One region of the Colwellia sp. 20A7 genome, then DNA from elsewhere that is predicted to be linked to it. Evidence: predicted binding sites of a transcription regulator. Region 1 holds the regulator's gene; each other region holds the start of a gene.
What was found. The regulator sigma-54, encoded in region 1, starts transcription at its own class of promoters, with help from an activator protein. The targets are predictions, from matches to a motif close to GTTGGCACGNNNNTNGNNT.

Region 1 (8,314 bases):
AACGTGCATCGAAGACATAATCAGCATCAGTAGGAATGCCATGTTTAAAACCAAAAGATTCGACTACGAGTACCATATTTCCTGTTTTTTTCCCAAGAATTCGTTCTCGAACTAAGTCAGCTAATTGGTGTGGCGTTAATTGACTGGTATTAATATATAAATCTGCATTGGTAGAAATAGGCGCTAACAGCTTCTTCTCTAGTGATATTGCTTGGTCTAAAGGTATATTTTCTTTGATTAGTGGGTGTAAGCGTCTTGTTTCACTAAAGCGACGAATTAAATCATTATCGTCGGCATCTAAAAATAATGTTGTTACATCAACCGCATCGGGTAAATATTCAATGATTTCAACAATATCTTTAGGGTTATTAGGCAGATTACGAACATCTAAACTTACCGCGACATTATCATAATCATTAATTACAGTATGTGTTAATGCCGGGAGTAAATTAACAGGGATATTATCAACGCAATAATAACCTAAATCTTCTAATACCCTTAACGCAACCGATTTACCTGAGCCAGAACGGCCACTAACAATGATAAGCTTCATATTTTCAAGTTCCGCGTGAATAAGAGGGTTATTAAATTTGACTGTGCAGGAATGTATTCCAACTTATTTTTTAAGCCGTTTGTTGAATAAGATCAAACATTTCTTGTTGGTTTGTACATTTACGCACTTTTTTAGCTGTTTTACGATCACTAAATAACTTGGCGATACTCTGTAATGTTTCTAAATGCGCTTGTGTATTACCCTCTGGTACAAATAGACAAATGAATATATCAACAGGTCTATTGTCAATTGCGTCAAAATCGATGGCTTGTTCAGTAGTTAAAAATACAGCGATGGCTTTGTCTGTATTGTTTAGTCTGCCATGAGGGATAGCGATACCATTGCCAATACCCGTACTGCCCATTTTTTCTCGATTCATTAAGCTATCTAACAAATCGGTTGGGTTAGAGTCGATTAGTTCATTGGCGGCAAGTTGGCAAATTAGTTCAAGTAAACGTTTTTTACTCTGAACTGGAACTGCACATCGCGTGCAGTTCAGTGTTAATATATTTTGTAGTGTCATAATTATAATTGATAAAGCTAATGTTGTGTTATTTTGCCTTTGTATTTAAGTACTTGGCGATCTAATTTATCTACCAAAGTATCTATCGAAGTATACATATCAGCACTCGCTGCTGAAGCATGAATTTCACTGCCTTTTAAATGTATGGTTGCTTCAGCTTTCTGCTCTAACTTTTCAATTGTAAGTACAACGTGAACATTATTGATGTGATCAAAATGTCGCTCTAATTTAGCGAATTTTGTGTCAACACAATCACGTAATGATGAAGTTACTTCTACATGGTGGCCAGTAAGGTTAATTTGCATAAGTATATCCTTCTCTAGTTAAGTTCAGAAAATAAAGTCGCTGGTTATAGTAAACTCTTTCGTTGATTTGACGGTGGTATAGATAAAGACTCACGATACTTAGCTATAGTGCGCCTTGCAACGTTAATTCCTTGCTGTGCTAGTAAATCTGCCATTTTGCTATCACTAAGCGGTTTAGCTGGTGTTTCGGCTAAAATGAGTTTTTTAATTAATGAACGTATGGCTGTTGATGAACATTCACCACCATTTTCGGTACTAACATGGCTTGAAAAAAAGTATTTTAATTCAAAAATACCTCTTGGCGTATGCATGTATTTTTGTGTTGTCACTCTAGATATAGTTGATTCATGCATATCTACAGCTTCAGCGATGTCATTTAAAACCATAGGTCGCATAGCTTCTGCACCATGCTCTAAAAAGCCTTGTTGACGTTGTACAATGCAGTTAGATACTTTGAGTAATGTGTCATTACGCGATTCTAAACTTTTAATAAACCATTTAGCTTCTTGCAAGTTTGTTCGAATAAATTGGCCATCATTACTCGAAGACTTTGTCGTTTTTGTCATGGCTGCATATTGCTGATTAACTGATAACTTAGGAGCAGTATCAGGATTTAATTCCACAACCCAACGACCATTTTTCTTTTCTACTGAAACATCAGGGATAACATATTGATCATCACTTTTAACAACAACGTCACCAGGACGAGGGTTTAAACTTTGTATTAAACGCATCACTTCGCGTAATTGATCTTCCTTAAGGCGTGTTTTACGCATTAATTGACGATAGTCACGATTCCCGAGCAAGTCAATATGTTCACTGATAATTAATTTACTTTCTTTTAAGTAGGGGGTTTCAGGATCAAATTGATTTAATTGAATAATTAAACAATCAGCAATTGAGCGAGCGGCAACACCAACAGGGTCAAAGACATTAATACGTTTTAATACTGCTTCAACTTCATCAAGTTCAAGCCCTTCTATACCAACACTTTCTAAAATTTCATCACTTGATACCGTAAGGTAACCAGCTTCATCAACGGCTTCTATAATGGCGATAGCAACAGTGCGATCGGTTTCTGAAAAAGGTGTTAACTCCATTTGCCATAAAAGGTGGTCTTGTATTGAATCGATTGTTTCACCTTGATAAGTGTAATCTTCACTTGGGCTACTAATTGCACCTGTATTTGACGTGCCAGCACTGTAACTCTCTTCCCAAGTTGTATCAATATTCAGCTCTTCTGGAATGTCATTTTTTTCCATCGCCTCAGTAGTGCTTATCTCATCAATAGAGGCGGATGAATCTTCACTCCCATCACTAGTAGATTGTTCAGCAATTGTGGCTGAAAATGCTTCTTCAAGTGTATTTCCACTGTCCTCTGAATTGTTATCTGAGGCTTCTTGATCATTAATTTCAAGCAGGGGATTACTTTCAAGTACTTCTTGAATTTCTTGTTGAAGCTCTAACGTTGATAACTGCAAAAGCTTGATCGCTTGTTGCAGTTGTGGCGTCATGGTTAGTTGTTGTCCTATCCGGAGTTGCAGAGTTGGGCGCATCTACGTTGTCTTAATTCCTGTTATTATTATTTATAGTTACTCACTTAGCGTAAGTATAGTATAGGTATTTATTATATGTGTTAACTATAGCGTGAATTGCTCGCCTAGGTATACATCTCTTACCTTTTGATTAGCAAGAATTTGATTAGAATCGCCTTCTGCTATTATTTCGCCGTGACTAACAATGTAAGCATGTTCACATACATCAAGCGTTTCACGAACATTGTGATCAGTAATTAGAATACCAAGACCACGTTTTTTAAGATGAATAATTATTTTTTTAATGTCACCTACTGAAATGGGGTCTACACCTGCAAAAGGTTCATCAAGCAATATGAATTGTGGATCTGCAGCTAAAGCACGGGCGATTTCTACGCGTCTTCTCTCCCCACCGGACAAGCTCATGCCTAAATTGTCTTTAATATGGCTGATATTAAATTCCTCTAGCAGGTGCTCTAATTTCATTTGCCTTTCATTTTCATTAAGGCCTTTTCTAATTTGTAATATTGCCATAATATTTTCAGTAACGGTCAGTTTTCTAAAAATAGATGCTTCCTGAGGTAAATAGCCAATACCTCGACGTGCACGTTCATGCATAGGCGCAAGTGTAACATCTTCGTCGTTAAGTATTATTTGACCATTATCATTAGGTACTAAGCCAACAATCATGTAAAAAGACGTGGTTTTTCCTGCACCATTAGGGCCTAATAACCCCACGATTTGACCTGAACTTACGGTTAAGCTAACGTTTTTAACAACTTTTTTGCTTTTGTAAGATTTTGATAGATTTTTGGCTATCAAAATCGAGTTGTTTATTTCGCTGTTATTTTTATTGCTTGTTACTGTCATTACTTTTCTTATCTTGTTGAGCTTTTATTTGAGCTGGCTGCAAAATAGTGGTGACTGAGTCATTATCACTACTGATGGCTTCTAATTTCTCATTTAATGTATTGTAAGTGATTATTTCACCTGTCACCTTACTACCCGCTTGCTGCACTTGTGCATTACCTGAAATGGTAATGATATTTTGATCTGGTTGATAGGTTATCTCATTAGCTTGTAGGCTTATTAAGCTGCCATCTTCTAGCTGCTGTTTGAAAACAGCGGGCTCACCCTTAGCAAGATAAGTATCGTATTTTTGTTGAGTTTTCTCATCAACTTGACTATAAACTTGGACAATGTCAGCAATAATAGAGATAGAACCTTGATTTATGCTTACGTCATCTAAATAGCTTGCTATTTTGTTTTTTAAATCGGCTGATTGACGTTTCGATTTAATAGTGATTTCTTGCGTGAGGTCTTTTTTGGCTGCACTTACGGGTAACGCTAACGTGAGTAGTAGTGAGCTTAGTAATAAACCTGTGCTAATTGTTTTAATTGTCATTAAGGGATTAACCATTCTTTTTTTTGTAAATAGTACGTACATGTTCGGTTAATGTCATCTGTTTAGTGTTTAAGTCAATTATCAAACCAGAGCCATACATAGTGAAGTCTTTTCCTTGCACCATTACTGTTTGGTCTGAGCTAATAATATTAGTATTTAAATCGAGCTCTAAATATTTACAATGTATTTCTTGTATTAAACTATTCTTATCGGTTGCACTTAAGTGTACTCGATGATTTAAAATAACCCTATTATTTTTATATAGCGTTGCTTCTTGAGCGCTAAGCTTCCAAGGTGAGTTTTTTGTTAAATCATCATTAGTTAAAGCTATATTCGGTAAGTCTGTACTTGTAGTATTTGCTTTTACTGATGATGTTTGGGGATACAAAGTGTACTTAGGTAATTCAAAGTGTGTCACCTCCAGCTTGGCATAGTGCTCCATTCTGTCGGCAATAATTGCATGTGAGAGAACCCCTGAATCGGTATAAATATCGGTTTTAAGTGCTTCAGCTATAAAGTCTGGCGTGAGTTCACTGTCAATTACTTCACCTGGTATTACTTTCGATTGTCGCCACTCAATTATACCGTAAACCGTTGCGGCTAATAACAATAATAAAAAAGCTAAAAAATTTGTTCGTGTCATACACTCGTGCCTGTAGCATCATCAAGAGTACCTTGAGATTGCATTATCAAGTCGCAAACCTCTCGCACTGCACCAAAGCCACCATTAATAAAGGTTATGTAATTAGCTTTTGCTGATACAGCCGGGTGGGCATCGGATACTGAAATACCTAAACCAACGTGTAAAATACATGCTAAGTCTGGGATATCGTCTCCTATATAGGCTATTTCGTCAGGTGTTAAATTAAGTTGTTGAGCTAAGGTCATTAGTGCAGGTAATTTATCTTCCTGTCCTTGTACTATATGTTTAACATTTAAAGCTGACATTCGGTTGGCTACAATGGCCGAGCGTCGACCTGTTATTATTGCAACTTCTACACCGCTACTGCCAAGTGCTTTTATACCAAAACCGTCTTTAGTATGGAATGCTTTGAGTTCTTCTCCGTCATTACCTAAATAAATACGACCATCAGAAAAAACACCATCAACATCACAAACGAGTAATTTTATTTTTTTTGCACGCTCTAATACATCTAGTGAAACATCCCCATAAAGTGTAGTAGAATTTTTAATAGTGTTAGTGATATTTTCCATTTAAAGAACTCCTGATCTTAATAAGTCATGCATGTTCATTGCACCAATAGGTATTTGTTTTTCATCAACAATAATTAAACCATTAATCTTTTTGTCTTCCATTATATTTAACGCTTGTGCTGCTAGCATATCTGCTTGAGCCATCGTAGGCGATTTATTCATAACGGTTGTTATATTGTCCTGATGAATATCAATTTTCAGATCAAGAATTCTACGTAAATCACCATCAGTAAATAAACCAACAAGTTGTTTATTTGCATTAACAACGCCGGTCATACCTAAACCTTTGAGCGACATTTCTACTAAGGCGTCTTTGATTAATGCGTCTTCTGAGATAATTGGTATACGATCGCCTTGATGCATAATATCACTCAAGCGTAGTAATAAGCGTTTTCCTAAACTACCACCGGGGTGCGATAAAGCAAAATCATCGGCGGTAAATCCGCGGGCATTAAGTAAGGCAACGGCAATAGCATCACCCATGACTAATGTGGCGGTAGTACTTGATGTAGGAGCTAACCCTAAAGGGCAGGCTTCAGTAGAGATTTTGATGCAAATATGCGTGTCAGCTAATTTTGCTAATGTAGAGTTGGTGTTACCTGTCATAGCGATGAGTGTTGCCCCAATGCGTTTGATGACCGGGATTATTGCAAGAACTTCTCCTGTTTCACCTGAATTAGAGATAGTTAGCACCACATCATCTTTAGTGATCATACCTAGGTCCCCATGACTGGCTTCACTAGGATGAACAAAAAAAGCAGGGGTGCCAGTACTGGCTAATGTCGCTGCTATTTTACCACCAATATGGCCGGACTTTCCCATACCAATGACGATAACACGCCCCTGGCAATTAAACATTAATTGACAAGCGTATTCAAAGTTATGATCAATATATTGTAGCAACTCTTTAATTGCTTGTTGCTCAATGTTGATTACGCTTCTAGCAAGTTCTTTAAAGTTCTTCATAGTTCTGCTTAAACTAATTATGTGTGCTAGTTAATTGTTGTTTGGCTAAAGAGTAATGCTTGATAGCCAAAAAAACACACGAGTAATAATGCACCTTTTATACGAGTAAGTCTAAAACACCCAGCTTTACGACTAAAACATAATAAAAAGAGTAAGCCTGTAATTGCCAGCATGATAGGTATGTCGCGAATTGATGCCTCAGGGTTTATTGGCCCTGGTGCGATGATCCCCGCAAAAGGTAATACAGCTAAAATATTGAATAGGTTTGAACCGACAATATTGCCCATAGCTAAATCGTCTTCTTTTTTTAATATACTTGCAATACTTGCTGCTAGTTCAGGTAAGCTTGTACCAATAGCAATAATAGTTAAACCAATAACAAGGTCACTAATACCATAAGCTTTTGCAATAAATATCGATGAATCAACAAGGAAGTGAGCACTTAATACTAATAAAATAATCCCTGTTATTAACCAAAATATAGACTTAGATGTGGTAGTTGCATCAGGTATGTCTTGTTCAGCTTCAATAATTAAAGGGTCGTCGACTTTGCTAGCTTTTCTTTGTCGAATGGCCTTAATTAATAAAATGGATATAAAGCCAAAAAAACTGACCATTAAAATAATACCTTCAGTGAAACTAAAGAAATTATCAGAAATCATCCAGTAGGCTACTAAAGAAAATATAAGTAAAAGAGGTAGCTCTTGTTTAATCGTAGAAGAGGAAACAATTAAAGGCTTTATTAAAACGCTAAGACCTAATACTAATGCTATATTGGTAATATTCGAACCGACCGCGTTACCAATAGCTGTGTCTGGGCTTCCTTGTAAGGATGCTGCTGCTGCAACCATCATTTCAGGGGCTGATGAACCCATGGCAACTATCGTTAAACCAATGATCATTGGTGAAACGCCGATATTCCTAGCTAATGATGAGGCGCCTAAAACAAATTTATCTGCACTCCACACGAGTACAGTAAGGGCAATTAATAATATTCCAACGTGTTCTAACATTTATGACTCCAGTTTTGAGGTGCAAATTGTCGCTGTTTGTAGCAGAAAAAAAAAGGAATTAATTCGATTAAAGGAAAATAAGCGATATAAAGCGCTAAAAATATACCTTTTTACATTTTCTAACACTTAATGAAACTTATTCCTCACTAAATTGTGAATTTTTAGTGAAGAATTTGAGGTGGTCAGGTAAAATCATTTCTAATTAATAAGGCATAATTAATAATATGATCGAAAACGAGAAGCATGAGAATTTAGTTGATATACATAATCTAACCTTTAAACGAGGTGAACGGGTTATTTATAATGATATTAGTTTGTCTATCCCTACAGGAAAAGTTACCGCAATTATGGGGCCAAGTGGTATTGGAAAAACCACCTTGTTACGCTTAATTGGTGGGCAGATTAAACCTGAATCTGGAAAAATATTATTTGCAGGTAATGATATTCCACAGCTTTCTCGAAAAAAATTATATGAAACACGTAAACGTATGAGCATGTTATTTCAAAGTGGCGCGCTTTTTACGGATATGAGTGTTTATGACAATATTGCCTTCCCTATTCGTGAACACAGCCAATTACCTGAAGCTATTATTGAAAAAATAGTGCTCATGAAACTTGAAGCCGTCGGATTACGTGGTGCAAGAGATCTACATCCTAATGAACTTTCTGGCGGAATGGCGCGACGTGTTGCATTAGCTCGTGCTATTGCGCTTGATCCTGAATTAATTTTATATGACGAACCTTTTGCGGGACAAGATCCAATATCTATGGGCGTTATTGTTCGCCTAATTCGCTCGCT
Region 2 (8,314 bases), 310 kb from region 1:
GTAATTTCATTGCTTTTTTACCTAAAAAAGATCGTAAAAAAGTACATCAACATTGGTATAGAAATACCTCAAAAGATATTCAAGATTATATATTTTCCGATAATTTTCACCAATTACCAGAAACTAATATTAGTTATACAACAAAAGATTCAAAAAAGGAGTTATTAGAAAAAGTAGCTAAACATACTAATAATAGTGATATTAATGCTTATAACTTAGCTAATACAGACAATAGTAATACCAATGAATATAAGCTAAAACGCCTTAATAGTATGACTGGTTCAGCAGTATCAATTTTACCACAAGTCAGTTACTTAATGGTTAATGGGGAACATGGTAGCAGTGTTTACACGTTAATCAATAATAGTGCACATAGCAATGTTGCCCACTTATTTTCCGAAGATGAACGACGCATCCCTGCAGAAGACAATTTAACAGTACTGGCAGGTATAGTAGGTACATACCCTAATGCATTTTTTAAAGTAAGTGATCAACAATTGGCTACATTTGTCAGCGCAGTGGAAAGTATAAAAACTGAGGAAGATTATAGCCAACTTAAAGATAAATTTGCTATACGACGTACTGATCCTAACTTTTGGCAATACGCTGATCAATTACACCTTTGGTATAAAAAGAATCAAGCTAATTCAGCTGGGTTATTAGACTTTAATCGCTTAGAAAACCGTTAGAGATAAATATAACGACTAATTAACAACTGACGTTAAGCAAGTGCCAGAATATGTTGCTCGGGTATAATCAGCATAACTAAGCTATTTTTTGTCATTACAGTATTTTATGAGTTTATGTGAATTTGGATGTGTTGATGATGAAGAGCACGAAGAAAAGAAATAACACGTGTAAAATTTTTAGACAATAACATTTTTAGACAATAACATTTTTAGACGATAACAATAGCAATGACGAAAATCACAACAGTTTAAAAAGAAATACCTAACCTTATTGCTAAGGTTAGGTATTTAAAATAGAACGTTACGATAACTCGCTAAAAAAACTTATAATGAAGCTTTTTTCTTACGGCTAGCAGCAAAGCCAACTAAACCTAATGCTAATATAGCTAATGTACCTGGTTCAGAAACAGATGTAGCAGGGCTATCTGAATACGTGTAATTAACTACCACTTTACCCCAAGATGCTGTTGCTACGTTATTTACGAAATCACCAGTACCTGATTCTAAAACGTTTGATAAGGCAGTGATAGGTAGACCCGAGAAGTTAAAATCTACTGCTAAACCAGTAGTGAAGGCAGCAAGATTAACGCCAGTTAATGCAGAGCTCAATTCACCTGAAGTTAATGAAAAGTTAAATGTATCACCCGAAGCCATATCAAAACCGCTTGCTGAGCTCTGATCTGTTAAATAATTAAAAGCTGACGCTTGGAATACATAACCATCGGCTGCTAAAGTCGTTACCTGCCATGGGTTTTGAATATGCATAGCAACGTCAGCACGACCATTAGCGGTAGCTGTGTTTGTAGAAGTACCTACGGTATCAATTTGACCAAATACTGTAATATCAACACCGGTAAGCGTACCTAATTGAGTATCAAAAGCATTAATAGAAATTGTTTCGCTTAAAGTACCTAAAGGTACATCTGTTGAACTACCTTGTGTTCCAAATGTACCTGTTTCAGTGATTAAGCCTGCAAATGCTGAAGAAGAAGCTAATAAGAATACTGCGCCGATAAATGTTTTTTTCATTTTTATTTCCTTGAGATATAAATTATTTATTTCATTACCGTTAATGATAATAGTAGTAAACTTTGTTTCGTCCATTGTATTAAACAAAGGGTAAACAATTGATATATTTATTGTTAATAATAAATCATCACCCACTAAAGCAAAAAACAAGCCAACATTGCAAGCCGTTGATTTACAATCACTTTATCTGCAGGTCAATATTAAGGTTAACGAAACACTGATAGTGTGTAAAAAAACTCGACGACTATTATTTAATCACATCGACAATATTTAATGGATGTAACGATGAAGGGAACGAATAAAGTCATAAACCAGCAAGAAAACAGTCAACTAGCAAAAAAATTAAACTGACTATCCTTCTATGAACCTATAAATGCCACTTAATTCTGTCGCATTTATAGGATGAAAAAAAAGTTACGACAATTTGTTATCGTCAGACATATTTTCCTCTTGTCTTAAATAACCTGCCGCTTCCTCATCTTGCTCAATGCGTTCTTGTGTTGGCATCGCACGTGTTTGTTGATTCAGTTGATGAATTTGTGAAGCATTTCCCAAATCTCGCTCACTGGTAATTGCAGCAATAGATTCTCTATCTTTTAAGAATGAAATAATATCATTTTTAATCGATGCTAATTCTTCGTCATTTTTATGCATTTCAAGAATAGTTCTTGGATGTTCTAAATTTTTCATCCCTGTATCAGCAAAAGTTGTCGATACTATTCTTGATGTAATAATCCACGGAGTAATACTACTTCTAACCAGCGTATTTTCAGAACGAGTACTGTCATGAATCCCTGTACCTGTCGCTATTTTAGATTCAGTAAAAGTACCTTCACACTTAAAGTAAACTAATAGCGATTCAAATTGAATTTCGGCAAAAAATAAATGCGCTACATTCGTCATTAATAAAGCAAACGATCGAATAAGGTATCCCACCAAAAACACCTGGAAAGCAGACATCAACAAATTAGAAAAATCCGTAAACAACGCATCACTCAATAAATCACTAGTAGAGTTTATCGCTGCAGCTTTAATAAATTGATAAACATCAACAATTGAATAAGCTAATGAAAAAGTGATAATCACTGACAATATAAATAAAAGATTGCCACTTATTAACGTGATTAAACGTGCTAGATCAAAACTAGCCCCTAAGTCCATCATTTTAACTTTAGGCTGAATTTCTTGAAGCAACTCTCCTTTAAAGCCACCTTTACCATCGACTTGCTCTTCAAGCTGTGGATCAAGCTCTTTATAAACACGGTTCGGCACTTCTTTATAACGACGGTTGGCCATCACTAAATTGTCTAAATTAATAAATATTTCATTAGGGTGAACTGATTCTTGCCAATTCTCTCTTAACTCAGAAACTTCAGCTTTAGGGTTAGCATGCTCTAATCGTTTGCGTACCATAAATAAAATGATAGCCGTACAAGCAATTGCTAAAGTAAATAAAGCTATGAAATATAAAGCAGTATTTAAACTAGGTAAATTAACCAACCAGTCATTGATTTCCTTAGGAGTAATATCTGTTGATGCCAGAATCCATGACAATATGGCACCAATCACAACAGGTAACAATAACGACAAAGCAATGACTTTAACTAAATTACCCGTCCCTAAAGAATTGATATTTTTTTCAGCATCTCGAGCAATGGGTTGGCCTGCACTTCTCCATACTAAGAGTAAATATAGCATTAAGAAGGTTGAATATATTGGAAAAGTTAATTCACCAATTTCGCCCGCAAAACCAGCCAGAGAGACGAAAGCAACAAAGCTATAGGCAATTAATGCGGTAATAGTTTGAACCCAAGCAGCAAACAATTTTTGTGACATGTTGCGAATTGGGTAAGGCATAAATAATAACTTGGGTATTAAGGTATGTAATAACCTAGCTAAAAACCCTTGTGGCTCAACAAAAGTACTATTTTTACGTCCAACAAGCATTTCCTCCAACACTTTAGCATTGTACGCGACATATTTTGCTTCTTCTTCGGCAGTACTTAATTCTGACTTACTAAAATTTCGCGCTAGTGAAGTAGGATGATTACGACCAACAAAATATCGCATAGTGGCATAAATTCCACCACCTGTAGCACGAAGACCGCCAAGTAATAAAAATAAACCAAAGATCACCAATATCCAACCAGTGCCGGCATCTTCCTTTACTAAACTAGCGGCTGTAATTAATAAATATACCCCTAATAATGTTTGAATGATCCCCCGAATAGCAGTGGCGACGCCCTCTTTCTTAAATGGATTTTTTAATCCTAAATCTATGGAACCATAATCAAACGCCATGCAGTACTCCTGTATAATACTTACTATGTTAATTTTTTAACGTGTAGAGTTTACTTAACTTTTACTTTGAAAAACAGCGATTAAAGTTAACCGATATAAAGGTAATCTTTATTTTTTCATTCGTTTCTTTAGCATTAACCACTTAAAATAGCGTTTCAACTTTTACTTGCTTACTACATTCGCATCGCGTTAGAATCTTTCCGCGTTACTAGCATAGCTAATAACGCAAACTTGTCGGAGTGCCAAAGGCTGAGATCGCGTAAGCGGGATCCGTAATACCTGAACAGATTAGTATCTGCGTAGGGAACAAGAGAAAGTTGCGGCTATTTGACGTAACTTTCTTCATTACACACCTTTATTGTTGTCATTCCGCTTCTTTTTTAATGTATTAAAATAGGTAGCGACCATGAACGATCAATCAGAAAACATACTCACAAAAAACACCTCCTCAAAAAACAAACCAAGCAGACGTGAAAAACGTGAATCGGCAGCAGCATTTTTAAAGAATGTTTCAGACCAATCTTTTCCAAATTCTAAGAAAGTTTATGTGCAGGGTGAAATACACGATATCAAAGTAGCGATGCGTGAAATCACCCTAACCGACACTTTAGTTAACGGTAGTAAAGACAGCCCTGTTTACGAAAAAAATGAACCGCTTTGTGTTTACGATACATCAGGATTTTATACCGATGAAAATGTCGATATTGATGTACACAAAGGCATTCCTCGTTTACGTGAATCATGGATTGATGCCCGTGGTGATGTAGAGCCATTTACTGAAACTCACTCAAAATTTGCACAAGCACGACTTGATGACGAAAATGTTGACGATATACGCTTCAAGCATTTACCAACAAAACGTATCGCCAAGCAAGGCAAAAATGTAACGCAAATGCATTACGCCCGCCAAGGTATTATCACGCCAGAGATGGAATATATCGCCATTCGTGAAAACTTAAAACGTGAAGACGTAAAAGACAATATTTTATTGCAACAGCACAAAGGTCAGTCTTTTGGTGCCAGCATTCCGGAAAAAATCACCCCTGAATTTGTTCGTGACGAAGTTGCTCGCGGTCGCGCTATTATTCCAGTCAATATCAATCATCCTGAATGTGAACCTATGATTATTGGTCGTAACTTTTTAATCAAGGTTAATGCCAATATTGGTAATTCAGCAGTCACCTCTTCTATTGAAGAAGAAGTTGAAAAACTGGTTTGGTCTACTAAGTGGGGTGCAGATACAGTAATGGATTTATCAACAGGTCGTAACATTCATGAAACCCGTGAATGGATTTTACGTAATTCACCTGTGCCAATTGGCACTGTACCTATTTATCAAGCGCTTGAAAAAGTAAATGGTGTAGCTGAAGATTTAACCTGGGAAATATTCCGCGATACCTTAATTGAACAAGCGGAACAGGGTGTCGATTATTTTACGATTCATGCTGGCGTTTTATTGCGTTATGTACCTATGACAGCGAAGCGAGTAACAGGCATTGTTTCGCGCGGTGGTTCAATCATGGCGAAATGGTGTTTAGCGCATCACAAAGAAAACTTTTTATACACGCACTTTGAAGACATTTGTGAAATTTTAAAACAGTATGATGTTTCATTTTCATTAGGTGATGGTTTACGCCCTGGTTCAGTTGCAGACGCTAACGATGAAGCACAATTTGCTGAATTACATACATTAGGCGAGTTAACAAAAATTGCATGGCAACATGATGTACAAACTATTATTGAAGGCCCGGGTCATGTGCCACTGCATATGATTAAAGCCAACATGGATGAGCAACTTAAGCACTGTGGTGAAGCCCCTTTCTATACGTTAGGGCCATTAACGACAGATATTGCACCAGGTTATGACCACATTACGTCAGGTATTGGTGCTGCCAATATTGGTTGGTACGGTTGCGCAATGCTTTGTTATGTAACGCCAAAAGAACATTTGGGTTTACCCAATAAAGAAGATGTAAAAGAAGGTTTAATCACCTATAAAATTGCTGCTCACGCAGGGGATTTAGCCAAAGGTCACCCAGGTGCTCAAATTCGCGATAATGCGATGAGCAAGGCCCGCTTTGAGTTTCGTTGGTACGATCAATTTAATATAGGGTTAGATCCTGAAAAAGCCAAAGCTTACCACGATGAAACATTGCCGCAAGAATCGGGGAAAGTTGCTCACTTTTGTTCGATGTGTGGTCCCAAGTTTTGTTCAATGAAAATTTCTCAAGAAGTTCGTGACTATGCTGCCGATCTTGAATCAGGTCGTAAAATTGAAATTCAATTACTAGATGAAACTATCGTATTAGATTCATCCCAAACGAATAACGAAAAAATCAGCCTTGAGCATACTGATGTAGAAAAAGGGATGGCGGAAAAATCCGCTGAATTTAAAGCAACGGGTAGTAAAATCTACCATAGTGCTAAATAACCTCAGCTCGGCTTAACAAATTCTTCTCTAGCAGCTATTTTTCCTGACTTCATCGTTAAATTTACTTGCAATAGACTAGCTATTGACGCGAAATTTGCCTTGAATTAAGAAAAACTATCAAGCTAGAGTATAAGTTTAAATATAATTACATTGTAATTCAGATAGTTAAAAACATCTTAAACCGAGTTGAGGTTAAATAATGAAAGTTGCCATTGTAGGTGCGGGGTTAATAGGGCGGTTACTCGCCTTATCTTTACATCGCCAAGCTGAATTTAAGGTGTCTTTATTTGATAAAGACACTAAGCTCGCACATAACAGCGCCGCTTATGCGGCAGCAGGTTTATTAACGCCTTTAGGTGAATCACTCCATTGTGAAGAGAATATTGTCGCCATGGGGTTTGAATCATTATCTTTGTGGCCAAGCTTACTTGCAAGCTTAGATGAGCATACCTTCTTTCAGCAAACTGGCACCATTATGGTGAGTCACGAACAAGATAAAGGAGATTACCTACGTTTTACTCGCCATTTACAGCATCATTATCCAGATCAAAAGCAACATCCATTAAATCGTGCCCAACTAACTGAGTTAGAGCCAGAGCTTGGCCGTAGCTTTAACCAAGGCTTGTATCTACCCCAGGAAGGGCAAATTGGTAATCGTCGATTACTCGTTGCTTTACGTAAGCAACTTGAGAAAGAAGGTATCGATTGGCTCAGTGAAACATTAGTGACCGAAATAAAAACGGCTGCCCACGAAAGCTCTATTTCTTATACAACCAAAGGTGCTAAACAACAAAGCCAAACCTTTGATTTAGTTCTTGATTGCCGAGGGACTGGCGCTAGTATTAAAAGCGCTAATAATCATTGTGCTCCCTTAACTGATTTACGCTCTGTGCGTGGTGAGCTATTTCAGTTATTCGCACCCGATGTCCATTTATCACGTCCTATTCGATTAATGCATCCACGATATCAACTTTATATTGCGCCCAAAGAAAAAGGTTTTTATGTCGTTGGTGCCACTGAAATTGAAAGTGATGATAGCGGAAATATGACCGTACGCTCAGCAATGGAATTATTAAGCGCAGCTTATAGTGTTCACCCGGGGTTTGCTGAAGCTAACATTCGTCAACATATTAGCCAATCTCGCCCTGCTTTTAGCGATAACCAGCCTCAAATTATTGTACAAGGCACGTTAATACAAATAAATGGGTTGTTCCGCCACGGCTTTTTAATTTCGCCTGTAGTTTTGCAACAAGTACTCGCGGTAGTAAACAACAAAGTGTCGGGTAAAGTACAAACGTTACCTTATGAGCATTTATTAGCGGTACAAACACTTACGCAGCAAAATACGCTACAACCGTACAACACATAAAAGGCAATATCATGAATATACATATTAATGGCCAATCATATTCACTTAATCACGAATCAAAAATAACAATCAATGCTGCATTAGCCTTATATTTTATAGAGCCACAACAAAGTACCTTTGCCGTAGCTGTTAATGGTGACTTTGTTAGTCGAGAAGACTATGAGAATACTCATGTTATTAATGGGGATAGTATCGATGTACTTTTACCCATTCAAGGAGGTTAATAGCTATGTCATTAACACTTTACGGCCAAAAGCTCGATAGTCGATTATTAATTGGTAGTGCGCTCTACCCTTCCCCTGAAATTATGAAACAAGCCATTATTGCCAGTGGTTCACAAGTTATTACCTTGTCATTGAAGAGACAAAATCCAGCAGAACAATCAGGGCAAAAAATATGGCAATATTTACAGTCTATAGTAAAACAAGTTGATGGTTACTTATTACCAAACACTGCTGGCTGTAGAACAGCTAAAGAAGCAGTTACCCTCGCTAA
Region 3 (8,314 bases), 250 kb from region 1:
ATACAGCAAAATGATAACCCTGATGCTCAAATAAGCTTGTGCCATTTTTTTTCAGTGGTGCAACGATGGGGAGTTCTTGCTCATCAAGTTCAAAAGAGAAGGTATGTTCTTCTTGAATTTGTGCTAATTCCCAACGTTGCGGACGATAAAATTTAGTAACATACTTAGTTAAATTTTCATCATGAAATTGATAAACACGATTTTCATAACTGTTAAGTGCCAATAAACCGCTGTCTACGCTAAAACCTGCACTCTCTAAACCATCGATGATAGTGTCAGGAGAAAGCGATTTAAAATCAAATTGTGCCATGAGTACTCATTTATCTATATATTATTACTTAAGTGAGCTTTTACCGTTTATTAAAAAATCGGCTTTCACTTTCAATTTTTACATCACCTTCAGGCGAAATTTGTTCAACCGTAAAGCTGATGTCAGTCATAAAGCCTTTCAACTCATAAGGGTCAACAGAAATACTAATTGGCAATGTATACACAGTGGCGGCTTTAACAAAAACCTCTTGTTTACCATGCCACTGAGTATTTTCAATACCATTAATAGAAAGCTTATAGGTATTGTCTGTTTGTGACATATTAAGAATTTTTAACGTAAATACGTTTTCTATTTCGCCATTAAAATTTTCTTTTGCTAATTCAGTTCTATCTCTAGTGATGTCGAGAGATAATGGTACGCGATTGACTATTTCTAGCACTAACATTGTACTCATAATGACTAATACAATGGCATAACCAACTAATTTTCCCCGTATAAAATTAACTTTTTTACCTTTGAGCTCATGCTCTGTGGTATACCGTATTAGGCCTTTTTTATAGTTCATTTTCGCCATAACACTGTCACATGCATCAACACATGCACCACAATTTATACATTCATATTGTAAGCCGTTACGTATATCTATGCCGGTAGGGCAAACTTCTACACATAAGTTACAATCAATACAGTCTCCTAATCCTACCTCTTTAGGATCTTGTTTTCTTGCTCTTGCACCACGATTTTCACCTCTCGCTTTATCATAAGAAACGGTTAACGTATCTTTGTCAAACATAGCAGATTGAAAGCGCGCATAAGGACACATATGCAAACACATTATTTCGCGCATCCAACCAGCATTACCGTAGGTCGCAAAAGTAAAAAAGGCTAATATTATCGCCATTGTTACCGTGGTATCTAGTGTGAATATATCGACAAATAATTCACTCATTGGTGAAAAATAACCAGCGAATGTCATCGCTGTGAATAACGAAAATAAAAGCCAGCTAGTGTGTTTCAGCGTTTTTTTCCAGAACTTATTAGCATTCATTTTTTGCTGGTCTAGTTTTCTTCGCTGATTAGCCGTTCCTTCTATTTTTTCTTCAAACCAAATAAATATGAAGGTCCACACTGTTTGGGGACACATATGTCCACACCAAACTCGGCCTAAAAAGGTGGTGACAAAGAAGAGTAAAAAGGCACCAAAAATAAATAACCAAGCTAATAAGGTTAAATCTTGTGGCCAAAGTGTAAGGCTCCACAAAGTAAAGCGTTGCTCACTAATATCAAATAGGACGGCTTGATGACCATTGTATTGTAGCCAAGGAAGTAGTGCGAAAAAAGCAAAATAAATCAAGTTCGTTCGTTGCCTAAGCTTCTGAAAAAAACCGGGACTTTTTCTAACGTAAATTTGGTCGCCGGGCTTATAGCGCTCTTTACTATTCTTAGCTGGGTGAATTTTTACATTGGTAACAGGTATTTGAACAGAGCTAGGTGATGCTGGCTTTTCGTCAATGCTCACGATAAATCCTTAGAAGAGAGGTTTGAATTAGTCTAAAAATAATTATAATGTTATTGTCTCTACGATAATAACATAAATTAGCTCATACTAATATACGGAATCCTATGAAAAATATATTGATCTTGATCGTAACTGCGGCAGTTTTTTTGCATTTTTATCCGCAACCTGAGGTAACTAAATTCTATAATGACACCAAAGAAACACTATTAGATAGTTTTGCAGAATTTAGCGACACCAATGTGCGTTTAAAAGCGGATAAGATATTAATAGACTTACAGCCAGAATTAAATAGTTTTTCGGTTGAAGAGGTTACCTCTTTAAAAGAGATCACATCCTCTAGAAGCCGTGTGAATGACTTTTATCAAGACTACTGTAAAAATACCAAACGCAATGCTGTGTTTCATCCTAATAACCAAGCTAAAGTATGTAAGACAATAAGCAAGTATGAAAGCATGCTTTAATGCTTTAATAGCAAATCAGGAATGACAAGCTAGGAATGACAAACTAAGAATGACAGTTTAGAAATGAAAAATTAGGCTGATAATGTTGTTAATAGTTGTGCAAATTTTTCAGCGCTAACTTTTTCGTGTTGGTGCTGGCCATTTAGCACAACCCAATTCCCATTAACCATAACATCTGTAATTGTGTTGCTCTGGCTAGCAAAAATAATACTATCAAGTAAATATTGGTTTTTATTGGCAAATAGAGCTGTTTTTTTATCGTCAATCACAAGTAAATCAGCTTGTTTACCTATCGATAATGCACCTGTATTTGAATTTGTACTTTGTGCACCACCTAAAGCTGACTCTTGCCATAAATTTTGTCCTACAGAGGCAACGTTAGCTGAAGCAAGAAGCGCTCTTTGTTGCTTCGTTAACCGTTGGGCATATTCTAACCAACGCAACTCTTCAATAGGGTTGACAGAAATATGGCTATCAGAGCCTATGGCAAAGGAGCCACCTAACGCCAGGAAATCTGTTGTTGGGAAAATGCCATCACCTAAATTTGCTTCTGTAGTAGGACATATGCCGGTGATAGCTTTACTGGCTATAATACCTTGTTGCTCTTTCTTGTTTATATGTGTTGCATGAATTAAGCACCAACTTTCATCTAGTTGCATATTATCTAATAACCACTCAACTGGACGCTTTGCATAGTGATTTAGGCAATCGTTTACTTCTTGTTGTTGCTCCGCAATATGAATATGGATAGGTGCTTTAGGATCTAATGAACGCACATGTTCAACTGCAATTGTCATTGCCTCTTTATCAACAGCACGTAATGAATGAGGTGCTATACCAATATTACTATTTTGATATTGTTGGCTTAATTCATAACAATCACTTACTAATTGATTAAATTGTGAAGTGGAATTAATAAAGCGTTTTTGCCCGTCGGTCGGTGCTTGCTGACCAAAGCCTGAGTATTGGTATAAAACAGGTAATAAGGTTAAACCTATACCTGAGTATTGAGCAGCATTAAAAATAGCTTGCGCCATTGTTGCTAGTTTTTCTTGTGATTGATTATTATAAGTGCTGTTACAAGAACTGCCATTAATATCGTGATGTAAATAGTGAAATTCAGCAACGCGTGTATAACCCATTTTTAACATTTCAATATACAATTGTTGAGCAATTATTTGAGTGTCTTCAGGAGTTAATTGTGACAGGAACTTGTACATTATTTTACGCCAAGTCCAAAAGCTATCTTTACCTTCGCTACCTTGTTCACTAAAGCCTGCAAAAGCACGTTGAAAGGCGTGAGAATGGCAGTTTATCATTCCTGGAATTACCGTGCCTTGAAATTCTTCTACTTCATTTACTTTACCTGAGGTGATCGCTGTAATAACGCCATCTTCAATGGTAAGTGTTTTATCTGTCGCCCAACCGTCGTTTAACAGAATGTTTTTCGCATAGTATTTTTTCATTTTCACTCTCACTTTTAATCCCATTTTACCTTGCTATTACTCTTGTATTGTATAGTCGGCTAGGCATTGAACAAATTTCTTCAGTTGAACTTTTACTTGATTAGCTTTTTGTTCGTTATAGTGATTACTGGGCTCATCTAAATAAGTACTTTGTGATAACTCTAATTGAATAGCGTGAATATTATTATTTGGATCACCGTATGCACGGGTAATATAGCCACCTTTAAAGCGACCATTAAAAATAGTGCTATAAGGAGTTAAATCCAGATTTTTTAGTCTATCTAGCAGTGCTTGGTCGCAACTGGTTCCATCGGCGCTGCCAAAATTAAAATCGGGTAACTGTCCTTCAAAAAAACGAGGAACCTGCGATAAAATTGAATGGGCATCTAACAATACTACTCGCCCATATTTACGTTTAAGGTGTATTAAAGTATCTGCTAGCGCTTGATGGTATGGCTGCCAGTAATCCTCGACTCTACCTGTAATCTCTTCTGGGGTAGGATTTTTACCGTCAAGGTAAAGAGGCGATAAGTCAAAAGCGGTTGTTGGACATAATTCGGTATTATCGGCACCAGCGTATAAAGCGACACCACTTGGACTTCTATTTAAATCAATAACGTAGCGACTGTACTTTGGGACCAATGTGTAAATGCCCATTGCTGTGGCGAAGTCATATAATTTATCAATATACCAATCAGTATCGGCAACATTGTGTCCATTTTCTGTCATGCTATCGGCAATATGCTTAGGGATCAGTTGACCATTATGCGGCATACTAATTAGCATACCTATATTACCTGATGTTAAGGAGTAACTAGCGTTCATTGCTGCTCTTTTTAAATGTGAATTAGTTGTATATACAAGTCGTTGTTAATTTATCATGTAAAACTGGCGATAAGCAAATTATTTGGCTTTTGGAGTGTAATTACAATGTAAGTGTGGGATTACTAGGCAAAGAGCTTAATGATGAAATGGAGTGGCTAGCTTTAAGGCTTGAGCTTAAAGTACTGGATTTTTATCGTGATCAAGCCAACGCCTGACGACCCAACAAATATTATTTAAAACTAATACCGGTTTCATTAATTAAGTGAACAATTTTATAGGCAGAAAAAATTGTCAAATACAAGGCGTTTATTTCAATAACTAGTTGTTCTAATTATTAAATAAATAACGATGTAGTTGGTGAGTTTAGCAAGTAGAAATGATCACATAGCTAGTGAGATTAGTATAAAGTCAAACAGGGGGGAATAAATAGTAGTGACTGGTGCGGAATACTTGCATTAGCAGAGCAAATGACAAGTTTGTATGACACCTGATTAGGCGGCAAAAAATACTATTAGCTTAATATTGAATAAGATCATCGTTCTAAAGAATATGTGTTTAGCTAATTTAGTGAAGCTAACAGTTCAGTTGAAAGCTTAGTAAAGCTAAAAATTCATTTCTGGATAAGAGCTTTTATTTTTACCACCAGTTAAACGTTGCATTAGTTGGCGTTGGTTTGCTAATAATTGGCCAGAGCGTTCATTTAATGCTTTACACAATTTAGACTTCATCGTTAACTCTTGAAGTAATTCTGTCGTCATTTTTTTTACAGGTGCTGGCAATTTATTACAAAGTAAATGTAATCCTTCACTGTTACAAGGTAAGCCTAGACTATTCAAAAAATCATCTCTTTGCTGGTGTGTTGTATTCAGGTTACTAAGAATTAGCAGCATTTTTTTATTGTGGCTCTCTAATCCTGAGTCTCGTTGACTTAATAACTCATACTGAGACTCCAACGCATTAATTAACACATCTAGCTTGCCAATGTCATTTTTCAGACTGGTAATAAATGATTTTATGCTGTCTATTATCATTGTCTATGAAGCTCTAACAGTGCATTGATTAGGGTTTCTTCATCTAATATCAGTTCGCCATTAGCTATTGCCGCTTTAACCTCGGCAACTTTTTCCATATCTACATCAGTTTGGCTAGATAAGGTTTCAAAAGTTGAGTCAATAGATTTACTTAATTCACTAACTTGGCTTGTTGAACTCGTTGCTTTATCGGCCTGTTGGCTTTGGGTCGATTTTTTTTGCAACTGCGAATGCTCTAAGGTATTGTTCACCTTGTTGTTTTGTTCAACAGGTATGCTTGGTTTGTTACTTATATTCATTGCAAGATTTACCTAGGTAATTTGTTATGTTTGCTATTACCCTCAAGAGAGCGACAATACAACGACGGAACTTAAATATAATTAGTGTTTTTTTACATTTTATTCATAAATAATTTATGAATAAAATTAAAGAAATATTTTTACTGTTCCTTTTCCGATAACTTGCCCTTCAACTATTTGACCTGAAGTAAGGTTTTTAACTTTAATTCGCTGCCCTAGCTGACCATCCTCTAAAGCAATTGCGGTAACGCTGGCATTAAATGTTGGTGTCGAGACTTGTAAATCGATATGCTGGTCACGATTAACCAAATATTGTTTCTCTAACAAGCGACGATTTATCACGTCACCGCTATTTATGTTACGACGAACCTGCATACCAACTAAATTATTGATATTAACTTCCATGCCGTGTAAATGGCTAGCAATATTTAGTGAGCGAGTCTCAAGTAAGTCAGCAGTGAGTATTTCACCGCGTTGTAAATCACGTTTTGCTACGACTAAATTCATCCATAGATCTACCTTCGCACTCGCTCTAAAGTGCCATTTGGGTGAATCACACTTTATGGTTAATCTTATTCTACCTGCAGGCACTGACGACGGCTTCGAACGTGAAATTTGTAAGTTAGCACAATGTAAATCTTCGCTGCCTTTTGGAATGAATAAATCAATTTTTTGTTGTTGGCTTGTTGCTCTATGATAGCTTAAAAATCGTTCTATTTCTTTGTTGATGTAGTGTTTAGATTGTTGCTCAAAATTAATGTCGTTCGCTTGCGCAGTTCCTATAAAGCAACCTAGCATAAAATAGAGGAAGTATAAGTAGTTCCTATGCGGAAGCCTAGCTTCCGCTTGTTGGTTGTTTTTTAAATGGTATGAATAATAAGTCATTGAATTTAAAGTTCTTTAAATGTTGGCATAAAGGTTGTTATATAGGTTGTATCGTAATGCTTTTATTTTCAAATGAGCATACAAGAATCAAACAGTAGAGGCAACAATGGCATTATTTGATCAATCCCTAGGCGTGCATCCATTTTCGATGCAATTAAGGATGGATAGAGCTGAAATTATTGCGGGCAACTTGGCTAATGTGGAAACGCCAGGGTTTAAAGCGCGTGATATCAACTATAAGCAAATCATGGAAAGTGTCTCTAGTGATCTTTCACAAAACCATCTAGTTGGATTTTCTGGAATTGAACAACATCAACTTCAATACCGTGTTCCTTATCAAGCTTCAAGCGATGGTAATAGCGTTGAACTAAACGTAGAGCAAGCTAAATTTTCTAGTAATAGCATGGATTTTCAAACAAGCATGACATTTTTGAATATGAAAATAAGTGGTCTACATAAAGTTATCAAGGGAGATTAAAATATGTCTTTTAATTCTATTTACGAGATTAGTGGAAGCGCTATGCGAGCGCAGGTAATGCGTTTAGATACTATTGCTTCAAACTTAGCTAACTCAGATACCGCAGCATCAAGCGAAGCAGGTGCTTATAAAGCATTAAAGCCTGTTTTTTCAGCTGCATACAGTTCAAATCTTGATGATCGTTCTATTTCTGCTTCGGTTGATATGCTTGGTATTACTGAATCGGACCGAACCGTTGAACAGCGTTACGAACCAAATAACCCACTCTCTAACCAAGATGGTTATGTGTTTTATTCTAACGTCAATGTACTTGAAGAAATGGCAGACATGATGTCGGCAAGTCGTAGTTATCAAACCTCAGTAGAAGTAATGGGGCGTGTTAATAGCATGCAACAAAGCATTCTGAAATTAGGTCAATAAGGATAAATAACGTGGATATAAATAGCTTAACTCAAAGTACAACTGAAGCAGCAGCTTTAGAGAGTAATGTCACTGGTAATGGCCAGTCAGCACAAGAAATGTCAACCATGTTTTTAGAGTTATTGGTTGCCCAAATCAGTAATCAAAACCCATTGGAACCAATGGATGGTACTGAATATGTGAGCCAGCTTGCTGAGTTTGCAAACGTTGAGTCGTTACAAAGCATTAATCAAAACACCAGCAGTAGCCTTAGTTATATGAATAGCTTGATGGTACTTGAAGCCACTAACATGGTGGGTGAATCAGTTGATGTACTGGCTAATAGTATTGCACTGGAGAATCCGGGCAGTGTTTCAGGTATGGTCAATTTATCAAGTCCAGCTGATTCTGTCACTGTGCAGCTTTATAACAGTAATGGTGATCTAGTTGAAGAAAAGAACTTACCATATACCGGTGCTGGCTCATTACGTTTTGAGTTTGATAACCAAGGTGCTGGTGATTATGCCGTACGTGCTTATACAACCACAGACAATATACCTAAACAACTAGATACTTGGTTAAGTGGCGACGTTGAGCGCGTATCTGTAGGCGCTTCAAGCGACGATATTATATTACAAATTAATGGTCTGGGTAATTTTGAACTTACTGAAATTAACCAA
Region 4 (8,314 bases), 490 kb from region 1:
TACGCTTGATGATTTAATTGCAGAGTCTCCTGACAGAGTACAGTCTTTCTTTTTAGGCTCAGAAGGCGACAATGGCTTTGTTAATAATATGGATGAGTTTCTTGGTTTTTATACTGACAGTGACGGTATAATACAGCAACGAATGGATGGAAAAACAACCCAGTTAGCCAAGTTAGATACTGAATATGAGGCTTTTCAGTTGAAAATGGAGTCATTAGAGTCAAGGTTATTATCACAATATAATGCGATGGACCTTCTTGTTGCACAATTGAGCTCAACTGGCTCATATTTATTAGCCCAATTAGAGAATATGCCTGGGGTTGTTAAATCAAGTAGCTAACTTGTAATTAATAAAGCTATGAGCTAATTAGCTATGATTTAATTAGCTAGGTTATTTTACAAAACACTAATATATGCTTTATTTTTAAAGTGTTTATTGGTGTTTTTTTATGGGTATGATTTGGTTAACTGATTATAATAAATATTCTTTAATATTTATTATAAAGGTTTCTAACTTTACTACTTTTTTTAAGTTTTGTTACTTGCGCTGCTAGTGCTTGTTTATTGTTTTGTGATAATGAGGTGAGTTGCTCATCTAAGGCAACCATCTCATTAATCATTGTTAATTCGACACTGAGTTTTTTTTGAGTATAGTTTTCAAATAACTGGGAAATAAGTGATTGGCGTTTAGCGAGCAATTTAAGTAATTGTTGGCTGTTTAATTGATATTGAACTTCATTAATTGATTGATTATCGGTTAATATATTTTCATCATTTGACGTAATTGTATTCTTTACTTGAATTTCAAGCTGCAACAGTGCCTGTCGCGATATTTCGACAATGTTTTCAAGGCGAGTTTTTAGTTTATTTGGCATTAAAAACTGACCTTGCCTTGTTCTGCTAGTGGAATTGAATCCCAACCTGACTTAATTGGGATAATAATAAGTGCTATTTCATTTAATAACTCAATATCGTTATTCGTGCTTGCTTCAAATAATTTTTCAGAGCTAAACGTGTATAAAGCTGATAAATTTTCTGAGATATCACCACCTTGACTATGATCAAGAGAGCCTTCTAAAACGCCTAAGATAGCGATGGCATTTGATATTTGTGCTCCCTTTTTTGCGTAGTCTTTTTGGGCTATAGCACCTTTAGCGGTTGCTATATTGTCCAACAATTTTTGAAACAACATGGCAACTAATTGATAAGGAGATGCTTCACCAGCATTACTTACCGTTGTTTGTTGATATTTTTTTAATGATACATGAGCCATTATTTACTCCAAAGATAACAACACTAACTAAGTGCTATATAGTAAATGTACGTTTTGTCATTTAACCAGCATATTTATATGATGTATAAGTTTTATGCTTAATTGATACTAGTTGCTTTCTATTGCATTTTTATTTACAACAACTGAAAGCCCTTCGCTTTGTGCTTTTTTAAATGCTGCAATTAATATAGCATGGTTTATGCCTTCAATATTTTCAATAAGGCCATTATCGGTAATTTCAATATTATCCCAGCCTCTATCGACAAGATATTTTTCTATATCGGCTAATTGAGAATTTAAATCATCTTTTTTTACAAATATATTAAAACCATATCTGTTACCTTGAACGTGTTCGTTATTTGTTAACATATACTCGGCACTACCATTTAAAATTAGCATTTTACTTTCCATTAAGTTAATAGGTTTATCATCACTATTCATATATTGTGCCAGTATTTATTGACACTTGATTATATGTCTAAAAATTTTCAATAATTAGTAGCAAAATTAATGCTTATACTTATTATCGACCGAATGTCTTTTTTCTAAATGCATTTTATCTATTTAATCGAGCTATTAAGTGACAAAATAATGACTTATAGTGTCAATTTTTTGTTGCCTATTTAGCGCTAGTTGATAGAATCATGAATAGTATAATTCTAATCGGTATAATTAACAGTTGCTTATGAACTCAATACATCATACTCAAGGTCACAAAAAAATCCTTATTATTGATAATGATGTGAGTCGTTCTCATCAAGTGGCGACGGTCTTGTCTTTTATTGGCGAGCACTTTATTCAGTGTCCTCCAAGTATCGTAGAAGAATGCTTTAAAGAAAGTGAGCACTTGTTAACGGTAATTATTTCTGGAGAGGTATCACCTGAAATAATAAAGCTGGTTGAAACTAATCCTAAAATCCCTTTTCTGTTACATGATGTTGTCGATGCTAATATTTTGGATGGTTATTGTAATGTTATTGCTAGTTTAAGTACCCCATTAAACTACGCCCAATTAACTGAACTTATTCATCATTGTCATCAATATCACAATAAGTTACCACGAACAGGCCCTAAGCTTAACTCAAGTGCTTTATTTCGTTCTTTGGTGGGAACAAGTAAGTTAATGAATGATGTGCGCTTTTTAATTGAACAGGTGGCCAGAAACCCTGCGAGTGTCTTAGTGCTTGGCGAGTCAGGTACCGGTAAAGAAGTGGTTGCGCGTAATATTCATGATTTATCTGAACGAGCTAAGGGCGCTTTTGTCCCTGTTAACTGTGGTGCTATCCCTGCTGAATTATTAGAAAGCGAACTATTTGGTCATGAAAAAGGGGCTTTCACTGGTGCTATTTCAACACGAAAAGGTCGTTTTGAATTAGCTGAAGGTGGTACATTATTTTTAGATGAAATCGGCGATATGCCGCAACCAATGCAAGTGAAGTTACTTCGTGTGCTGCAAGAGCGTACTTTTGAACGTGTTGGTGGTAGTAAAAGCTTAAAAGCAGATGTGCGCATTATTGCAGCGACCCATCAAAATTTAGAAGATATGATTAAAACAGGTGGTTTTCGCGAAGATTTATTTTATCGCCTGAATGTTTTTCCTATTGAAACACCAGCATTGCGAGATCGAAAAGAAGATATTCCTTTATTATTAAAAGAATTACTCGCTCGTTTCGAGCAAGAACAAAAAAGAACAGTACGTTTTACTGATAAAGCCATTGAGTCCTTAATGGAGCATTCTTGGGGCGGAAATGTTCGTGAGTTGTCCAATTTAATTGAACGCATGTTAATTATGTATGGCGATCAAATTGTTGATGTAGCCGAGTTACCACAAAAATATCAACATATTGATGCCGAAGTTTATACGCCCGAATACCCTGAGGAATTACGAGAGCGAGAAGCTATTAATGAGTTGTTTGGTGGCTTCGATTATGATGACGATGAAGACAGCACTGATGAAGGAACGTCTGATGAAAATAATCAGTTTGTTAATGGTCTTAATCAGAATGAGCATAATGCTTTAGCAGTCAAAAATCATAACGGTATTTCAAATGCGAGTTTATTGCCAAATGATGGGGTAAACCTGAAAGAATACTTGGCTGAATTAGAGGTTTCACTTATTTCTCAGTCGTTAGTCAAACATCAATATGTTGTAGCTCGCGCGGCAGAAACTCTAGGTATGCGCAGAACAACGCTTGTTGAGAAAATGCGTAAATACAATTTACAAAAACCATCTTAACGATATATCAAAGTACAAGTTGTTGTCGTTGAAATTCAGATGTCTTTTTTCTAATAGAATAAATTAGGTTGATATTTACGCTACAAGTAAAGTTACTGATAAAGCTAATGCCAATCCTTTGACAGTGTGCTTTTAGCAATTGATGCACCACAAGATACTGATAAATAACAATAAAAACTATGGCATGTATAATGCTTTAATCAACGTGATATAAATTTATTTTGGACGTTGATTTTATGGCACTAGCACAGCATTTTATTGCTAATAATTGTTTTAACTCTGTAAAGATCCTTTTGCCTACAAATACATTGGCAGACCCAACCTTGTTAGAAAGAGAGACTTTCCCTGGCGAATTAGCGTCATTGCGTGCCCAACTGTCCAAAAAGCAATCCATTCAGAGTCCGTCAGCTCAAAGCCAGTTCCCCCATAATGAGGTGGCGTCAAAAAAACAGTCTTATATTGGCGTAAATTTTCTGCAACAAAAAAATCAACAGTCAAATTACGCTGAAATGGCAGATCAACTGATTGAAATGATGCCTACAGGCCTGGTTATGCTTGATGGAAATGGCGTAGTTGTAAAAATTAACAAAGTCGCTAGAGGCTTACTTGATGAGCCTATTTTAGGACAACCTTGGTTTAGTGTTATTGCTCGCTCATTTAAACCTCGAGCCGATGATTGGCATGAAGTATCCCTTAAAGATGGTCGTCGCGTTAAATTAGAAATTGCGAGTTTAGGTGACCAACCAGGGCAGTTAATCATGATTACCGATTTAACGGAAACGCGCTTATTACAAGATAAAGTTGGTCAATTACAACGACTTTCATCTTTGGGTCGTATGGTGTCAACATTAGCACACCAAATTAGAACACCACTTTCTGCTGCAATGTTATATAGCGCTAACTTATCGAATAAAAAACTTTCTGATGAGTCTCGTGTTAGTTTCCAAGAAAAGTTGGGTTCTCGATTACATGATTTAGAGCAACAAGTTAATGATATGCTTCTATTTTCTAAAAGTGGTAATGAACAAGTTGTTCAATCGTTGTCAGTTAACGAACTGATTAATGATGCGACACAGTCAATGGATGCGTTAATTACTAAAGCTAACGCCAAATTAAATATTCGTTTACCTAATAATGATCATTTTATTTTAGCTAATAAAAATGCGTTAACAGGGGCGATACAAAACCTAATTCATAATGCATTACAAGCGACAGGTTCAAACCAAGTTAAGCAACCCGTTATTAACATTCAAATTTATAGCCAGAGTAATACTGTTTATATTAGTGTTAAAGATAATGGTGCCGGTATTAACAGTAAAAATATAGACAAAATATTCGAACCATTTTATACCTCTAGCCATAAGGGAACTGGGCTTGGGTTGGCTGTTGTTAAGTCGGTGGTTGAAGCACATCAAGGTAAAGTAAATTATTTAAGTAAAGCCGGAGAAGGCGCTCATTTTTGTCTTAAGTTACCGTTACTAGATAAAACTAGTGAAGACAAATCAGCACAAAATGCAAACCAACAGGAGAAGTCTCATGAGTCATCATAAAATATTGGTTGTGGAAGATGATGCTGGTTTACGCGAAGCATTGATTGATACTATTACTTTAGCTAATTATCAGTGTATTGAAGCCGACTCAGCTGAAAGTGCTTTGCTTTTACTAAAAAATCACAGTGTTGATATTGTTATTAGTGATGTACAAATGGGTGGAATGTCAGGGCTTTCTTTATTAAAAAACATTAAAAATAATCACCCTAACTTACCTGTATTATTAATGACAGCCTACGGCACTATTGATGATGCCGTTGAAGCAATGAAACACGGTGCTTGTAATTATATTGCTAAACCTTTTTCGCCAGAAGTGTTATTAAATATGATAAGTCAGTACATACCATTATCAGAAGTTGATAAAAACACGCCGATAGTAGCGGATAAAAGTAGTATAGCGTTATTGAGTTTAGCGCGTAAGGTGGCAACAACAGAGGCATCGGTTATGGTGCTTGGCCCTAGTGGCTCAGGTAAGGAAGTGTTAGCGCAATATGTGCATAATAATTCACCTCGAGCACAACAGCCTTTTATTGCCATTAACTGTGCTGCAATTCCTGAAAATATGCTAGAAGCCACTTTATTTGGTTACGAGAAAGGCGCTTTTACCGGAGCGATTCAAGCGTGTCCCGGTAAATTTGAGCAGGCTCAAGGAGGCACAATTTTACTTGATGAAATCACTGAGATGGATTTAGGGTTACAAGCTAAAATTTTACGTGTATTGCAAGAGCGTGAAGTAGAACGTTTAGGTGGCAGAAAAACGATAAAATTAGATGTACGCGTTATTGCAACGAGCAATCGTAATCTTAAAGACTCTGTAAAGCAGGGCGACTTTAGAGAAGATTTATACTACCGTTTAAATGTTTTTCCATTAACTTGGCTACCTTTAGCACAACGACCTGATGATATAATACCGTTGGCGCAACATATGGTGGTGAGTTATTGCCAAAAAAATGGTGAACAAGTTGTTGAATTTACTACTGCGGCTCGAAGTAAGTTAAATGCTTATAGTTGGCCGGGTAATGTGCGAGAACTTGATAATGTAATCCAAAGAGCATTAATTTTACAAAGTAATCAAGTTATCGATGCAAGTGATTTAATGATTGAAAATTTTGAAACAGCGAGTGTAAATGAAGTTGATAATACTATTGCACCCGATGATAAATTAGGTAGTGAATTAAAGCTGCAAGAAAATCAAATAATTTTAGATACCTTACAAGCTTGTCATGGTAGTAGAAAAGAAGTTGCCGAACGTTTAGGCATTAGCCCGCGAACACTGCGTTATAAAATTGCCAAAATGCGTGATTCAGGTATAAACATCCCCGCGTAAATTCAGTTTTAATCTTTCAATGTCAGTTGTTAATTTAGACAACTGACATTATTTTGTCTTCAATACCTATCACTTTTAATCATTAGATGTTTTTATAACTATTTGTTTTAATTTACTTTATGGTTATATGCGCTACTACATTTTTAATTTCTATTCAATTGGCACCATGCTTGCAGAATCACTAGTTATATATAATTTTTATTGCGTTATAGCAAAAAATTGACACAAGTGAGACTCCTATGGACATAAGCACTAATTCTTTATTCGCACAAATGCAAAGTATGTCATTACAAGCGTCTGGTAATAAAATTCCAGCTGTTGGTGGCGATATGGAAGGTATACCAGGTGTTAACTCTGCAGGGAAGGTCAATTCATCAAGTAATGATTTTGGCAACTTACTCACTGACGCATTAAAAACAGTTCATGAACTACAGCAAGATACTGGTGCTAAAAAAATGGCTTTTGAAATGGGCGATCGCAGCGTGACATTAGGTGATGTGATGATTGCATCGTCAAAGTCTGGTATAGCCCTAGATGCCACTGTTCAGGTACGTAATAAGTTTGTTGAAGCTTATAAAGAAATTATGAGCATGCCAGTGTAATTTAAGCGAATTAAATAACCAATAGCGGCGTTGCTTTCAATCGCAATAGGCCAGCTATTACTCATTCAAGCGCCTTGCTCTTGATGATTTACTCTCACTTAAATGTGAGTATGAAAAATAAAGTAGTAAGCGGAGAAGTAAAGTGGCTGAAACAAATTCAATAGTAGCAACAGATAACAATAGTTCAATGATTGCCAATGATTATGGTGATGATAGTGCTATTGAAGAAAAAAAATCAGGCTTTGCCGCTGCTTTAGGTGATGCAGACACGTTACGTCAAATAACCTTAGTAGTGGCGTTATCTATCTGTTTAGCTATTTCTGTGTTTGTAATTATTCTTGCGAATGAACCTGAATATCGCTTTTTAGCCAAACAACCTACAGAACAACTGATTAAAACAATGGATTTTCTTGATGCCAGTAAAGTTGATTACCGTCAAGAAAATAACACTCTGTCAGTACCAAGCGATGAATACCAAACCATAAAATTATTATTAGCCCGCGAAGGTTTATCAGCTGAAGCGACAGAAGGCGAAGATATGGTAATGCAAGATATGGGGTTTGGTGTTAGTCAGCGTGTCGAGCAAGAACGTTTAAAGTATGGTCGAGAACAGCGAATTGCTAAAACCATTGAAGAATTACAAAGTGTTTCTCGTGCAAGGGTATTACTTGCCATTCCAAAAGAAAATATTTTTGCCCGTCGTGAGAAAAACCCTTCAGCGACAATAGTACTAACTTTACAGCGCGGACGTTTACTTTCGGCTGAAGAAGTTGATGCTGTTGTTGATATTGTTGCTTCATCAGTTCAAGGCATGAGTCCAAATCGTGTTACGGTAACGGACCAAAATGGGCGTTTATTAAATTCAGGCAGTCAAAATTCAGTGTCTGCTCGTTCGCGTAATGAATTAGATATTGAACAAAAGCGTGAACAGGAATATATGGATAAAATTTCTAATATACTCATTCCTGTTGTTGGCTTAGGTAATTACACTGCGCAAGTTGATGTAACCATGGACTTTACTAATGTAGAAGAAACAGCTCGTCGTTATAATTCTGATTTACCTGCACTTCGTAGTGAAATGAAAGTTGAAGATAGTACTATTGGTGGTCTATTAGGTGGCATACCTGGTGCTTTAACTAATCAACCACCACTTGAATCGAGTATTCCTGAAGATGCACAAGGTCAACAAACAAAGTCAACGCCAACTAGAAAGCATAGTGAATCAACTAAAAACTATGAGCTTGATGAAGCGATTAGTCATACGAAACAGCAAACAGGTGTTGTACGTAGAATTAGTGTTTCTGTCGCACTTGATTATGTTGATGG

Region 2: GQS55_RS00915 (PEP-CTERM sorting domain-containing protein) is a predicted target of sigma-54. The motif match lies at 1,856-1,874, and genes of this name have one in related genera.
Region 3: flgB (flagellar basal body rod protein FlgB) is a predicted target of sigma-54. The motif match lies at 6,779-6,797, and genes of this name have one in related genera.
Region 4: fliE (flagellar hook-basal body complex protein FliE) is a predicted target of sigma-54. The motif match lies at 6,544-6,562, and genes of this name have one in related genera.

Annotation. Positions count from the first base shown of each region.
Region 1 is NZ_CP047130.1:528,411-536,724, forward strand. It holds gene rapZ (RNase adapter RapZ) at 1-553, opposite strand, end outside; gene ptsN (PTS IIA-like nitrogen regulatory protein PtsN) at 624-1,076, opposite strand; gene hpf (ribosome hibernation promoting factor) at 1,094-1,381, opposite strand; gene GQS55_RS02265 (RNA polymerase factor sigma-54) at 1,426-2,937, opposite strand; gene lptB (LPS export ABC transporter ATP-binding protein) at 3,022-3,786, opposite strand; gene lptA (lipopolysaccharide transport periplasmic protein LptA) at 3,767-4,321, opposite strand; gene lptC (LPS export ABC transporter periplasmic protein LptC) at 4,329-4,964, opposite strand; gene kdsC (3-deoxy-manno-octulosonate-8-phosphatase KdsC) at 4,961-5,536, opposite strand; gene GQS55_RS02290 (KpsF/GutQ family sugar-phosphate isomerase) at 5,537-6,502, opposite strand; gene GQS55_RS02295 (calcium/sodium antiporter) at 6,529-7,515, opposite strand; gene mlaF (phospholipid ABC transporter ATP-binding protein MlaF) at 7,740-8,314, shown strand, end outside.
Region 2 is NZ_CP047130.1:216,766-225,079, reverse strand. It holds gene GQS55_RS00920 (fatty acid cis/trans isomerase) at 1-689, shown strand, start outside; gene GQS55_RS00915 (PEP-CTERM sorting domain-containing protein) at 1,014-1,718, opposite strand; gene GQS55_RS00910 (hypothetical protein) at 2,133-4,019, opposite strand; TPP riboswitch at 4,245-4,342, shown strand; gene thiC (phosphomethylpyrimidine synthase ThiC) at 4,426-6,450, shown strand; gene thiO (glycine oxidase ThiO) at 6,650-7,819, shown strand; gene thiS (sulfur carrier protein ThiS) at 7,831-8,043, shown strand; gene GQS55_RS00890 (thiazole synthase) at 8,049-8,314, shown strand, end outside.
Region 3 is NZ_CP047130.1:280,394-288,707, forward strand. It holds gene GQS55_RS01150 (serine/threonine protein kinase) at 1-310, opposite strand, end outside; gene ccoG (cytochrome c oxidase accessory protein CcoG) at 351-1,790, opposite strand; gene GQS55_RS01160 (hypothetical protein) at 1,895-2,251, shown strand; gene GQS55_RS01165 (formimidoylglutamate deiminase) at 2,323-3,717, opposite strand; gene hutG (N-formylglutamate deformylase) at 3,754-4,542, opposite strand; gene flgN (flagellar export chaperone FlgN) at 5,145-5,573, opposite strand; gene flgM (flagellar biosynthesis anti-sigma factor FlgM) at 5,570-5,872, opposite strand; gene flgA (flagellar basal body P-ring formation chaperone FlgA) at 5,999-6,757, opposite strand; gene flgB (flagellar basal body rod protein FlgB) at 6,864-7,235, shown strand; gene flgC (flagellar basal body rod protein FlgC) at 7,239-7,655, shown strand; gene GQS55_RS01200 (flagellar hook assembly protein FlgD) at 7,667-8,314, shown strand, end outside.
Region 4 is NZ_CP047130.1:1,023,053-1,031,366, forward strand. It holds gene fliD (flagellar filament capping protein FliD) at 1-340, shown strand, start outside; gene GQS55_RS04440 (hypothetical protein) at 489-875, opposite strand; gene fliS (flagellar export chaperone FliS) at 875-1,273, opposite strand; gene GQS55_RS04450 (hypothetical protein) at 1,382-1,714, opposite strand; gene GQS55_RS04455 (sigma-54 interaction domain-containing protein) at 1,959-3,509, shown strand; gene GQS55_RS04460 (sensor histidine kinase) at 3,746-5,059, shown strand; gene GQS55_RS04465 (sigma-54-dependent transcriptional regulator) at 5,046-6,386, shown strand; gene fliE (flagellar hook-basal body complex protein FliE) at 6,626-6,988, shown strand; gene fliF (flagellar basal-body MS-ring/collar protein FliF) at 7,176-8,314, shown strand, end outside.